One region of the Paenibacillus sp. FSL R5-0407 genome, then DNA from elsewhere that is predicted to be linked to it. Evidence: riboswitches for the same ligand, from Rfam matches in the RefSeq annotation. Region 1 holds a riboswitch; the other holds the start of a gene.
The links. A riboswitch is a leader RNA that binds a small molecule or an ion and turns the genes downstream of it on or off. The one in region 1 is predicted to bind S-adenosylmethionine.

Region 1 (6,311 bases):
GTCCGTCACCATGATGCCTATGATGCCAATCACAGATCAATCGGTGAAATAGGCTTCGCCGACCACCTGATACAGAAACGATTTGAGCTCGTGGCTCTCTTCTTCACTCAAACCGAAAACGTGCTCCAGATAGCCTTCTTCCTCCAGATCGTCCGTACCCAGGATAGCAGTCTTGCCGTTCTGGAGATCCGTAACAAGCTTTTTCCCGTAAAAACGGTTTGTGGTCGTAACGGCCAGATCGAAGCGTTTTAGAGAGGCGTTGCCTATAAAAGTTACAAATCGGGTGGATGTACTTTCCGTGCTGTCTGATAAAAAGTCCAAATCGTGGTGCTGTTCGTTCATTTGCAAAGCCTCCTCGGATACTAGTTGTCTTCTGTCATTATAGCCGAAAAACGGAGCGGCGGGGAAATGATAACGGATTGACAGCTGCGAAAAAAAATGGTATGATTAGGAATAACAGTATACGACTAGGGGAAGCACCTCTCTTGAATTTTTCAGGAGGGGTGCTTTTTTGCGTGTTCATAAACATGGGATTGTCGTAGCTGACGTGAATTGGGAGGGGAAAATAGGATGCGGATTGTATTTTTGAACAGTTTGGAAAAGAGGAGCAGCAATGCGGTGTCTGGCGGAGCTCAAGTCTGGATCGGTGAAGAGGAAGGGCTATGGCGGATGGGCTGGAACGAAACGACAGCGGAGGGGGAGCAGGAGACCATTTGGTATGAGGGCGGCTCCTGGTCAGAAATGCTGCACGTATACCGCCACCGTCTTGTCGTTAAGCTGGGTGAAGGTTATCGCCCGGTGATTGAAGGGATCTGGGATGAGCGAGAGGAGTTCCAAGGGCGGGGAATGGCGGCACAGAAGCTGATTTGCTACAGTGAGCTGCACGGGAATGAGGAGTTTTACAACGAACTCTGTGCCTGGCGGCGTAAGAAGGCCTCCGCTGACCGTAAGGCGCCGTATATGATTGCCAGTAACCGGCTGCTGAGGCTGATCAGCGTATTCAAGCCTTGGACGACTGAAGAATTGCTGCAGCTTCCCGGCGTGGGTGAAAGCAAGGCCGCCGAATACGGACCGGAGCTGCTGGAAATGGCTCAGGCCCAGGGGGGCGAACGGCCGGGTGACTTCCCGCTTGGCTGGGTGGAGCAAAACATCGATGAGGATGTATTCCGATCCTGGATATATAAGCAGAAGGAGGCAAAATTTAAGTTGGAGATGGAGAAGTTTAGTACCCGCCGCGTTGTACTGGAATCCCTGGCCCAAGGTCTAGATTTGCAGGAGATTTGCGTACGGACGAACCTGGACCGCAGAGAGGCCGTGGAATTACTTGAATTGCTTGAGAAGGACGGGTATACGACGGATTCACTGGTTCAATTAGAACTCAAGGACATGCCGACGGAGCAGCAGAATGAAGTATGGAAGGCGTTCGAGGAAATGGGCGACAGCTTCTTAAAGCCGGTGCTGCAGCGGGTTTATGATCAGGAGACGCTTGATGCCGGAGGCCTGGACAAGCTTTACGAACGGCTGCGGCTTCTGCGGATTTCATATCGCCGACATAAGGAGCGTGCTCCTAAGGCGGGTTAAATCCTTCTAAAAAAGCCGGCAAGCGGCGAACCTGTTCATGGTTCGCCGTTTGCCGGCTTTGCTGAATTTTAGATCCAGTCCCGTTTCCGGAACAGATAGAACATTCCCGCTCCAAGCACGATCATAATGCCGAGGACAACATAGTAACTGTACTTCCAATGAAGTTCAGGCATATGGTCGAAGTTCATTCCGTAGATGCCGGTAATTAGCGTAAGCGGGATGAAAATCGTCGTAATCGCCGTAAACACGCGCATGATTTCATTCGCACGGTTGGCGATGGCGGCCTGATAAGCTTCTCGTAAGTTTCCTACGAGTTCCCGGAACGTATCGAAGTTTTCGGAAATCTTAACGGCGTTCTCATAGATGTCGCTGAAATATTTCTGCAATTGGTCGTCGATCAGCCGCAGGTCTTTTTTGTTTAGAATATTAATCACTTCTTTTTGCGGACCCAGCACTTTCTTAAGCCAGAGTATTTCGCTTCGCAGACCGATAATTTCGTTAAGATGGGACCGCTTGGTATGCATGAGAATGTCTTCTTCCAGCTTCTCGATCTTGACTTCGATCCGGTCACCGACGATGAAATAATTGTCAACCACAAGGTCGATAAGGAAATAAAGGAACCGGTCGGGCTCGCTGACCTCCTGTTCCCAGAGGATCGGCTTTACAGCCCGGAGTTCGTTGATTTTTTGTTTGGTTACGGTAATGATATAATGCCGGCCCAGAAAAACGTTCAGCGCCCGCAAGAAGATTTCCTCGTCATCATAACGGATACTGTTGACTACAATAAAATAGTGGTTGTCATAAGTTTCGATTTTTGGACGCTGCTCTTCTTCGGTAAGACAATCCTCCACCGCAAGATCGTGCAATGAGAACAGCGGCTGAAGCAGGGCCAGGTCTTCAACATCGGCATCGATCCAATAGAACCCTTGCTCAGGCGGTGTTGTTGTCATTTCTACATCTGCTACCGGAGTAAATACACCGGCGACTACATGACGGATTTTCATGCTCTTCACTCCCTTTCCGGCTGGAAGCAGCCGGTTATGCTCACTTTGGTCTGGCTGAGCACAGGAAGGTGATACAGCGGCGGTGCGGGAACGCCGAATAAGGCGTTTTATGAAAACACCGGGAAAAGAAAGTGCCCGTTATTACCCGCAGGGCGCCTGCTGATCGGTTTCCTATGCGATTGTTGCTTCAGGATAATACACTGCGGACTCGGGTCGCCTTCCATCCTCGGATTCACCTCTTTGTTATTAGGGATATAGTGCCTCTTAAACACTTGTCTAGTATAACGCCGGGGTGTGAATTGTTTCAAGCCAAAAAGTTGTGGACAAATAAGGGCATTTGGCTTGTGAAAATATACATTTCATGTATAATGAAAATCAGTATATTTAAATTTGATTACAAAACTAAATACTTAGACGATTTTCTTATCAAGAGTAGGTGGAGGGACTGGCCCGATGATACCCGGCAACCGGCGATACGTCGCACGGTGCTAATTCTTGCGGAACCGAGTAGTGCGATTTGTCGGCACCCGGTCTCTGAGAGATGAGAGAGGAGCATTCAGGAATAAATGATGACCTTTCTCTATGTTAAGAGTGAGGTCTTTTTTCTTGTCAACGCCCGCTTTCAGCAAGCAAAATTCCAGTCTAGTCGTCAGAAGGAGTGAAAATTATGCCGATTAAAGTACCGGATCATTTGCCGGCCAAGGAAGTGCTTACGAACGAAAATATTTTTGTGATGGATGAGAGCCGGGCCTATCAGCAGGATATACGTCCGCTGCGCATCGCCATTCTGAATCTGATGCCGATCAAGGAAACGACGGAGTCTCAAATCTTGCGTCTGCTTGGCAATACGCCGCTTCAGGTCGAGATCGTTTTGCTTCACCCCCGGTCACATACTTCCAAGAACACGTCCGCGGAACACCTGAACATGTTCTACAAAACCTTTGATGAAATCAGAGGCCGCCGCTTTGACGGTATGATTGTGACGGGTGCTCCGGTCGAACAGTTTGAATTTGAAGAAGTGAATTATTGGGAAGAGTTGAAGGAAATCTTCGAATGGAGCAAAAGCCACGTAACTTCGACGATGCATATATGTTGGGCTTCCCAAGCGGGTCTCTATTATCACTACGGCGTCCGGAAATTGAACTTGGAGAAAAAGTGCTTCGGCGTGTTCCCGCATACGGTCAACAATCCGCATGTGAAACTTCTGCGCGGCTTTGACGAAGTGTTCCAGGTGCCCCACTCCCGTCACACGGATGTCTCCCGGGAAGATATCGAACGCGTGCCTGAGCTTGAAATCTTGGCGGAATCCGAAGAAGCCGGCATCTATCTCGTAGCGTCGCGGGACGGGAAGCAGATTTTTGTAACCGGCCATTCGGAGTACGATCCATGTTCACTCAAATGGGAATACGACCGGGATGTCGCTAAAGGACTCGACATCGACTTGCCGGTCAACTACTATCCGAATAACGATCCTTCCAAAACTCCCGCTTCAAGCTGGAGAGCGCATGCTAATTTATTATTCTCCAACTGGCTGAATTACTATGTGTATCAGGAAACACCCTATGATATCGATCAATTGGCCGAATTTATTTATCAGATCTAAAGTGGAGGGGTATTCAAGGTGAAAGAGAACAAATGGCATTTGGAGAGCAGATTGGCACAAATCGGTTCGATAGAAGAGCCGGTCACGGGTGCGGTAAACTACCCGATATATCAAGCGACAGCGTTCCGGCATCCGCGGCTCGGTCAGAGCACGGGATTTGATTATTCCCGTACGAAGAGCCCGACCCGAACTGTACTTGAAGAAGCTTCCGCGGCACTCGAATGCGGGGACGCGGGATTTGCCTGCAGTTCGGGTATGGCCGCGCTGCAGACCGTATTCAGCTTGTTTTCCCAGGGCGATCATCTGATCGTATCGCTTGATTTGTACGGAGGAACTTACCGGTTGCTGGAGCGGATATTGTCCAGGTTCGGAATTAGCGCTTCCTATGTGGATACCAACGATTTGGACGCCCTTGAGAGCGAACGCAAACCGAATACGAAAGCGGTATTCATTGAAACTCCGACCAATCCGTTGATGATGATTACCGACATTGAGGCGGTTACTGTTTGGGCGAAGCGTCATCAGCTGCTGACCGTTGTGGATAATACGCTGCTGACGCCATATTTTCAGCGCCCGCTTGAACTTGGCGCGGATATTGTCGTCCACAGTGCGACCAAATATTTGGGCGGCCATAACGATGTGCTTGCCGGCTTGATTATCACGAAGGGTGAAGAATTGTCACGCGAGATCGCTTTTCTTCACAATTCCATCGGTGCAGTGCTCAGCCCAACCGACTCCTATCAGCTTATGCGCGGCATGAAGACCTTGGCACTGAGAATGGAACGCCATGAGAGCAATGCGCTCGCCGTCGCGAAATACTTGCAGCAGCATCCGCAAATCGCGGAGGTGTTCCATCCCGGACTGCCGGATCATCCGGGTCATGATATTCAAAAGAAGCAAGCGAGCGGCAATACGGGGATCTTTGCTTTTAAAGTAACCGATGCCCGTTATGTTGAGCCCGTGCTCCGGCACCTGGAATTGATTGCTTTTGCGGAAAGTCTGGGCGGAGTGGAATCGCTGATGACTTATCCGGCAGTTCAGACCCATGCCGACATTCCTGTGGAAATCCGCGAAGCGGTTGGTGTAGACGACCGGTTGCTCCGCTTCTCGGTAGGTATTGAGCATGCGGAGGATTTGATCGCGGACCTGGGTCAGGCACTCGAGGCAGCTCGGCTGGAAGTCGAAGGAGGTCAAGGGAATGAGTGATAGCGGACAATCTCAGCAAGGCGGATCGCCGGAATTACCGGCCAAGAAATTCGATACGAAGCTGATCCACTTCGGAAATGAAGTCGACGCCGCTACGGGGGCGTCCAGCGTCCCGATCTACCAGGCATCCACTTTCCATCATCACGACATCTTTAACCCGCCGGAATACGACTATAGCCGTTCGGGCAATCCGACCCGTCAGGCGTTGGAAGATTATATAGCGGTTCTCGAGGGCGGTTCGCGCGGATTGGCGTTTGCCAGCGGTATGGCGGCGATCTCGACCACGTTCATGCTGTTTTCGGCCGGCGATCATCTGATTGTGACGGAAGATGTATACGGCGGTACATATCGGTTGCTTACCAATATATTAAGCCGGATGAACATTGAGGCGACCTTCGTCGACATGACGGATTTTGCCGCAGTTCAAGCGGCTCTGAAGCCGAATACGAAGGCCGTGTTTATGGAGACGCCGTCCAATCCGACCCTTAAAATCACGGACCTCGCCTTGATCGCGAAGTGGGCTCAGGAAAATGACTTGCTCAGCATCGTTGACAATACATTTATGACACCGTACTACCAGCGGCCTATTGAGCTTGGCGTAGATATCGTGCTGCACAGCGCGACGAAATTCCTGGGCGGGCATAGCGATGTTCTGGCCGGTCTGGCTGTGGCCCGGAACGAGTCGTTGGGGAACCGTCTGAAATACTTGCAGAACGGTCTCGGCACCGTGCTTGGTGCCCAGGATTCCTGGCTGCTGATGCGGGGCATGAAGACGCTTGGCGCGCGAATGGCGCACAGCGAAATCAGTGCTCGCAAGCTTGCCGATTGGTTGAGCCGGCGGGACGATATTGACGCCGTGTTTTATCCAGGCCTGCCTGAACACCCGGGTCGTGACGTTCAGGAACGGCAATCGGCCG
Region 2 (6,311 bases), 2.5 Mb from region 1:
ATACACCGCGCGATGCGGCCAAGCCCGGGATTCCGACGCATGGCCGAACCCGAAATGAATAATCCGTCCCCAGCCTTTGTCCCGCATACCCGGAAGGACCAGATGATCCAGCAGCATCGTGCCTACCAGGTTGCCGTCAATCATCGCCAGAATATCCCCCTGACTGTAGTCGGTGAACAACCTGCGCTCCCGGATGAACGGCCCTGCATTGTTCACAAGGATATCGATCGTCCCTAGGCTATCCTGGACTTGACTTGCGAGTGTCTCAATTTCTTCCCGCCGAGAAATATCTGCCCGGACGGCGATGCATCGGACGCCGAGCTTTTCAATTTCGGATTGAAGAGCGTGCGCTTCCGATTCACTATGTACATAATTCAGTGCGATATGACAGCCTTGTTCCGCCAGCGTCAACGCGGTTTTCTTGCCCAAGCCTTTGGCGCTTCCCGTAATCAGGGCGACTTTTCCCACCAACGTCCTTCTCCTCCTCACCAGTACCTTCTTTTCAAGTATAAAAGATTTAAGACATTCTCACAAACGAGTTTCCGGTGAAGGGCAACAACGTCCTCCGGGACAGTTCAGGTATATAAACAAATATCCCGCTGCATTTAAGCAGCGGGATGGTCAGGCGTTTAAGGCTAATTCGTTATTTATTAAAATGCCGGTACCAAAGCACCTTTATAGGTATCTTGGATAAATGTCTTAACATCTTCGGAAGTCAGCGCTTTAGCCAGCTTTTGGATCGCTTCGGAATCTTTGTTGTCCGGACGGGATACCAAAATGTTGGTGTATGGCGAATCAGCATCCTCGATGAACAGCGCATCTTCAACCGGGTTGAGGTCGGCTTCAAGCGCATAGTTCGTATTGATCAGCGCCAGGTCCACTTCTTCCAATTGACGAGGAAGCATTGCGGCATCAGCTTCGATGAATTTCAGGTTTTTCGGATTTTCGGTAACATCCGCTTTAGTAGCCATGATTCCTGCATCTTCTTTAAGCTTGATCAGACCTTGTTTTTCAAGCAGCAGCAGAGCGCGTCCGCCGTTCGTTGCATCGTTCGGGATCGCTACTTTCGCGCCGTCAGCAATTTCGTCAGCCGATTTCAGCTTCTTGGAGTATGCACCCATCGGTTCTACGTGCACGCCGACAACGGATACCAGATCAAATTTGTTTTGAGCGTTTTGCTCGTCAAGGTATGGCTGATGTTGGAAATAGTTTGCATCCAGTTGTTTTTCGAATACTTGAACGTTCGGCTGTACATAGTCCGTAAATTCTCTGACTTCCAGCTCTACGCCCTCTTCCTTCAGCTTCGGAGCAATAAACTTGAGAATATCCGCATGCGGTACGGTTGCGCCAACGACCAGTTTAACCGGTTCGGTTGCAGCCGGAGTATTCGCGGCGTCGTTCCCTGCAGCCGGCGTATTGCCTGCCGCGGAGTTGTCGTTCTTTGCATTGTTGCCGCAAGCGGCGAGTACCAGAACCAAAGCCAGCGTCAATAACGAAAAAGTCCATTTCTTCATAACAGTATGACCTCCTAATAGTTTTTGAATAAGGATTTAATCTATATAAGGTTTCCTTATTTCCTCGTAAAATGAATCACCAGCCGGTCACCAAGCATTTGCAGCACTTGCACCAGGATGACCATGAAAACAACGGAGACAATCATAACTTCCTTCTCGTAGCGGTAATACCCGTAACGAATCGCCAAGTCGCCGAGTCCGCCGCCTCCTACCATACCCGACATCGCGGTGTAAGATACCAGGGTAACTGCGGTAATGGTCATGCCTGCGATTAGGCCGGGCAACGATTCCGGCAGCAGCACCTTGCGGATGACCTGAAAGGTCGTAGCTCCCATCGCGTGCGAAGCTTCAATGACCCCGCGATCCACCTCGCGCAGCGCCGTCTCGACGAGACGGGCAAAGAACGGAGCGGCTCCGATCACGAGCGGCGGAATGGTTCCTTCCACTCCGGAAGATACCCCCATAATCGCCCGGGTAACAGGGATTAGAGCAACGATCAGAATGATGAACGGTACGGAACGGATAATGTTGACGATGAGGGACAGAATCCGATAGACCCACCCAAGAACCGGCGAACTGGAACGGGAAAAGGTATATAAGAGCACGCCCAGCGGCAATCCGATCAGAAACGTGAACAGGGTGGCATAGCCCATCATTTGCAGCGTATCCGTAGAAGCTGTGCCCATTTCGGCCCAGTCGATTTTAGAAAAGTCCAACCCCCACATTACCCGATCACCTCCACATCAAGATCCCGTTCTCTTAACAAAGCAAGCGTCCGCTCCACTTTCTCGTCGTCTCCTTCAAAGGAAACCGTCAGTTTGCCGTACGGCACGTCCTTGATCGTTGAGATCGTCCCCTGCAGAATCGCGAAGTTTACGCCGGTTTCCCGGACCACCTGGGACAACACCGATTCATAGGTCTTGGCGCCGAGGAATGTGATCTTCACCAGTCTCGCCCATTCCGGATGAGGCACCGATGCCGCCAGCTTCAAGCCTTCTTCGCCGGCCGAGCCGGCTGCGTCACGATTGATGAACTCCCGTGTTACGAAATGCCGCGGTTTCAGGAACACCTCGGTGACCGGCCCTTCTTCCACGATGCCCCCTTCATGAATGACCGCGACGCGGTCGCAAATGCTCTGGATGACATGCATCTCATGCGTGATCAGCAGAATCGTCAGATTGAACTTCCGATTGATATCAAGCAAGAGCTTCAGAATGGAATCCGTGGTTTGCGGATCCAGGGCCGACGTAGCTTCGTCGCATAGGAGCACATCCGGATCGCTGGCCAGGGCCCGCGCGATGCCTACCCGCTGCTTCTGTCCGCCGGATAACTGGGCGGGATACTTCCCGCGGTGCTCTTCCAGCCCGACCAGAGCCAGCAGTTCATTCACTTTGTCCTGGATCTGGGCCTTGGGAGTCCCGGTCAGTGTTAGCGGAAATGCGACATTATCATATACTGTGGCTGAAGACAGCAGGTTGAAATGCTGGAATATCATACCGATCTTCCGGCGGTGCTGTTGAAGCTCCCGCTTGCCCAGCTTGGTCAGATCCGTGCCGCCGACCCAAACCTCGCCTTGGGAAGGTCGTTCCAGCAAGTTGATGCAGCGGATGAGCGTACTTTTACCCGCGCCGGAGTGCCCGATTACCCCGAAGATTTCACCTTTGTTCACCTTCAGGTTAAGACCGGATAACGCGGTGGTCGTCTTCTTTTTGCTGCCATATATTTTAGTGAGCTGTTTGAGTTCAATCAAACTTATAGCCTCCTGTTTGCGCAATTTTTCCATGTATATCCAGCAAAAACAGAAAAGAGCCCCACAGATTCAAAGGGCTCTCTTTACGTAAAGACAATGCCTTCTCATCTGTCAAAACCTGCGATGCATGCACAACGCGATTTTGAAGGAATTAGCACCATGACATTCGGTATCGGCATGACGGGGCCGTAGCTCCCTACCTGATTCGAATCGGTTGCTGGGCTTCATCGGGCCTTTCCCTCCGCCTCTCTCGATAAGAAAAATATGAAATTATTTCTGAAACTAGTTTAGAGTATAGGAGTTTTGCCCTGTTTTGTCAAAGGAAAAAATACGTAGCCCGATCGGAAATATATTCTATCTCCCCGAAACCTTCTTCCAGCGCTGATTCGCGTATGAAAAAGACGCTTCCAGCGTTTCGCAAACCATGAGATAACCTTGCTCCAAATCGTGCAGATGACGGTCCAGATCCTCAAGCTCTATTTTCCCATGCAAAGTCTGATGCCGCTGCCAAAGATCATCCTTCATTTCCGAATTCATGTAATGGATCTCCGTATTGCGGCGCTGTCTCAAGACGGCGAGCGGTTCCTTATACTTCTCTTTAATGGCAACCAGCCGATCTCCCAGCTCCATATGTACCTTCATGTACCGGAACTGCCGAAGCACCGTGAAGTATGAGAAATGAGCTTTGACTTTGGAGGTTTTGAGATCGAACAGCTCGTTGAGCACCGTGCCCAGCTTGTCCAGCGTGGCAAACACGCGGATGAATCCGTCCTTGTAAAAAAATACGTATCGCGCATAATCGCCCCGCTCGATCGGATCCATATCCGCCTCCGAATCGTGGACTACCTTCTTCCGAAAGAAGGAAGCCGCATGCAGACACTGCTCCAATTCATCCAGCGAAGCGATCAGACCGAGCGTCCAAATTTCGAGCTTCCGAAAATCATGGGTCGGGTCTTTATGAAGCTCCGTTTCTTTTTGCAGCAGCTTCGTCATTTGTACCATGGCGTCGATAGCGTCCTTCAGCAGACCTTCATTTTCTCTTGGCGGTTCGCCAAGCAAGCTTCGCAGCATATTGTTTCCTCGCTTCCGTCAATGAATCCGGGTATCCGTTCTCCCTGCCTATTGTATAACACTTCCCGAATGTCTCTAAGCTCATTCCTGCACAATGTTATTGAGCACGTCCGTCCTTGTTTCTGCTTAACTGCCAAGTTCTGACGCTCATATAACAAAGTACCCCGAACAAGGCCGCCAAAACAATGATATGGGCAAGAGAGGTAAACAAATACACTTCATAATTGTTCAACGTGAACACAATACTTGCGCCGGTGAATACCTGTACCAGGATCAACACGGTGGCCGCTACGCCGAGTGAACGGATTTCCCGATTCCCCGGATGTTTACGATAGGCAAAATGACCGACCGTGGCTACCAGGATTAACAGCAGCGCAGCCGCAACCCGGTGAATAAAAGCGATGCCGACACCGCCCGAAAGTTCCGGGATGAGTTCCCGGTTACAGAGCGGCCAGCCTGTACAGCCGCCGGCGGAATCGGTATGACTCACATAGGCGCCGATATATACCACGATGTATGTGTAGGCTGTAGCGAACCAGGTCAAATTACGGAATCCGCGGGAAACATACAGTTTGGTCGGCGCGGGCTGCTTCCCGTTCTCCCTGGCTTCATCTTCGCGAATGCCAAGGACGAGAATCACCGAGCTGGCAAAAGCTATCAGTGAAAAGCCGAAGTGCAGCGCCATGACTGCCGAAGACGTAGGAAATATGACCGCCATCGCGCCCATGACGGCTTGAACCATGACAAATACAAGCGCAAGAAAAGAATAAATCTGCAGATCCCGGCGTTGCTTCCGGTACATCCAAAACGCCACAAAGGCCGCCAATGACAACAAGCCCGCGGCTCCGCTGACTGCCCGGTGCGAGTATTCGATCAAGGAGGCGATCGTGTGGGCCGGTACGAATTTCCCGTGGCACAGAGGCCAATCATTGCCGCAGCCGAGGCCCGATTCGGTCTTGGTAACCACGCTTCCGCCCAGTGTTGCCAAGAACATGACTAAGCAAGAAATATAGCTAAGCCATTTCAATTGCTTCGTATTCAAAATGCTCACCCGCTATATCAGTGTAAGGAGATACAAACATCCATAAATCATAATCATTATACCTGATCGAATAGAGCTAATCATAGAGAAACTGTGACAAAATGTTCACAAATACAAACATCGCCGCCTGTACGAGCCAGGGGCGATGTGATTTTTGTCGTTTGAATAATGTGAAATACGTGTTCAAAAAGTCGGGTTTTCAGCTGGGCCGATTATCCGTCTTTTCGTTCCGGCGTATCGTGTAATGTATGGTAAACATCAAGCGCCTTGTTCAGGAAATCCTCGATCTCCTCGCGCGATTTGCGAAGCTTGTTGACGAAACGGATCAGTTCACGGCCGTCCGCATAAGCGACAAAGCTGGGGATTCCCAAAATGTTCTGTTCCTGGCTAACGTCCCCTACCTTGTCCACGTCCACCTCGATCAATGCTATTCTGTCACCGTATTTCTCTTCAATTTCAGGCATAAACGGATCGATAAATTTGCAGTCTACGCACCAGTCCGCTTTAAAGACCGCTACTACGAGATTGCTGGATTGAATACTTACATTAAATTCAGCTGCGCTTTGCACCTGTTTCATTAGCTTCATTCCTTTCTGCCTGTAGTTTATGAACTCCTTTACTTAGTCAACCAAAACCCGGAGTGGAAGTCAAATTTTTGGCCATACTTATAATGGATGTTCAAAGTAAAATACGTGATGCATAAAGTCTCTACAAAGAAAGCGGGGATACCATGAAGCAAAGCCCACGTAATCCGGACGGTCCGGCTTCGGCCCCCGGCCTCAAGGATTTTTTGCGGCGGCTGCCTTCCGTGATCGGGGAGGCGGTAAAGGGCAAAGCCGCCGGAATTGCCGAATCCAGCCGGCTGCGCGAAGAGCGGCTTTCCCTCGAATGGAATGAAGCCTCCGCCCGGACGGTGGCGACGGAGCTTGAAGAT

Region 2: it holds a riboswitch for S-adenosylmethionine, as region 1 does, so the genes downstream of both, NYE70_RS12370 (methionine ABC transporter ATP-binding protein) here and metA (homoserine O-acetyltransferase MetA) in region 1, are expected to answer to the same signal.

What each region holds. Positions count from the first base shown of each region.
Region 1 is NZ_JBBPAX010000001.1:23,270-29,580, forward strand. Features, by position in the region: gene NYE70_RS00125 (DUF3055 domain-containing protein) at 37-342, opposite strand; gene NYE70_RS00130 (HRDC domain-containing protein) at 571-1,581, shown strand; gene corA (magnesium/cobalt transporter CorA) at 1,650-2,585, opposite strand; SAM riboswitch class I at 3,006-3,133, shown strand; gene metA (homoserine O-acetyltransferase MetA) at 3,253-4,188, shown strand; gene NYE70_RS00145 (PLP-dependent transferase) at 4,207-5,394, shown strand; gene NYE70_RS00150 (trans-sulfuration enzyme family protein) at 5,387-6,311, shown strand, end outside.
Region 2 is NZ_JBBPAX010000001.1:2,554,572-2,560,882, forward strand. Features, by position in the region: gene NYE70_RS12355 (SDR family oxidoreductase) at 1-471, opposite strand, end outside; gene NYE70_RS12360 (MetQ/NlpA family ABC transporter substrate-binding protein) at 651-1,514, opposite strand; gene NYE70_RS12365 (methionine ABC transporter permease) at 1,571-2,239, opposite strand; gene NYE70_RS12370 (methionine ABC transporter ATP-binding protein) at 2,239-3,264, opposite strand; SAM riboswitch class I at 3,366-3,524, opposite strand; gene NYE70_RS12375 (Cthe_2314 family HEPN domain-containing protein) at 3,619-4,335, opposite strand; gene NYE70_RS12380 (COX15/CtaA family protein) at 4,433-5,377, opposite strand; gene NYE70_RS12385 (thioredoxin family protein) at 5,590-5,955, opposite strand; gene NYE70_RS12390 (DUF2515 family protein) at 6,108-6,311, shown strand, end outside.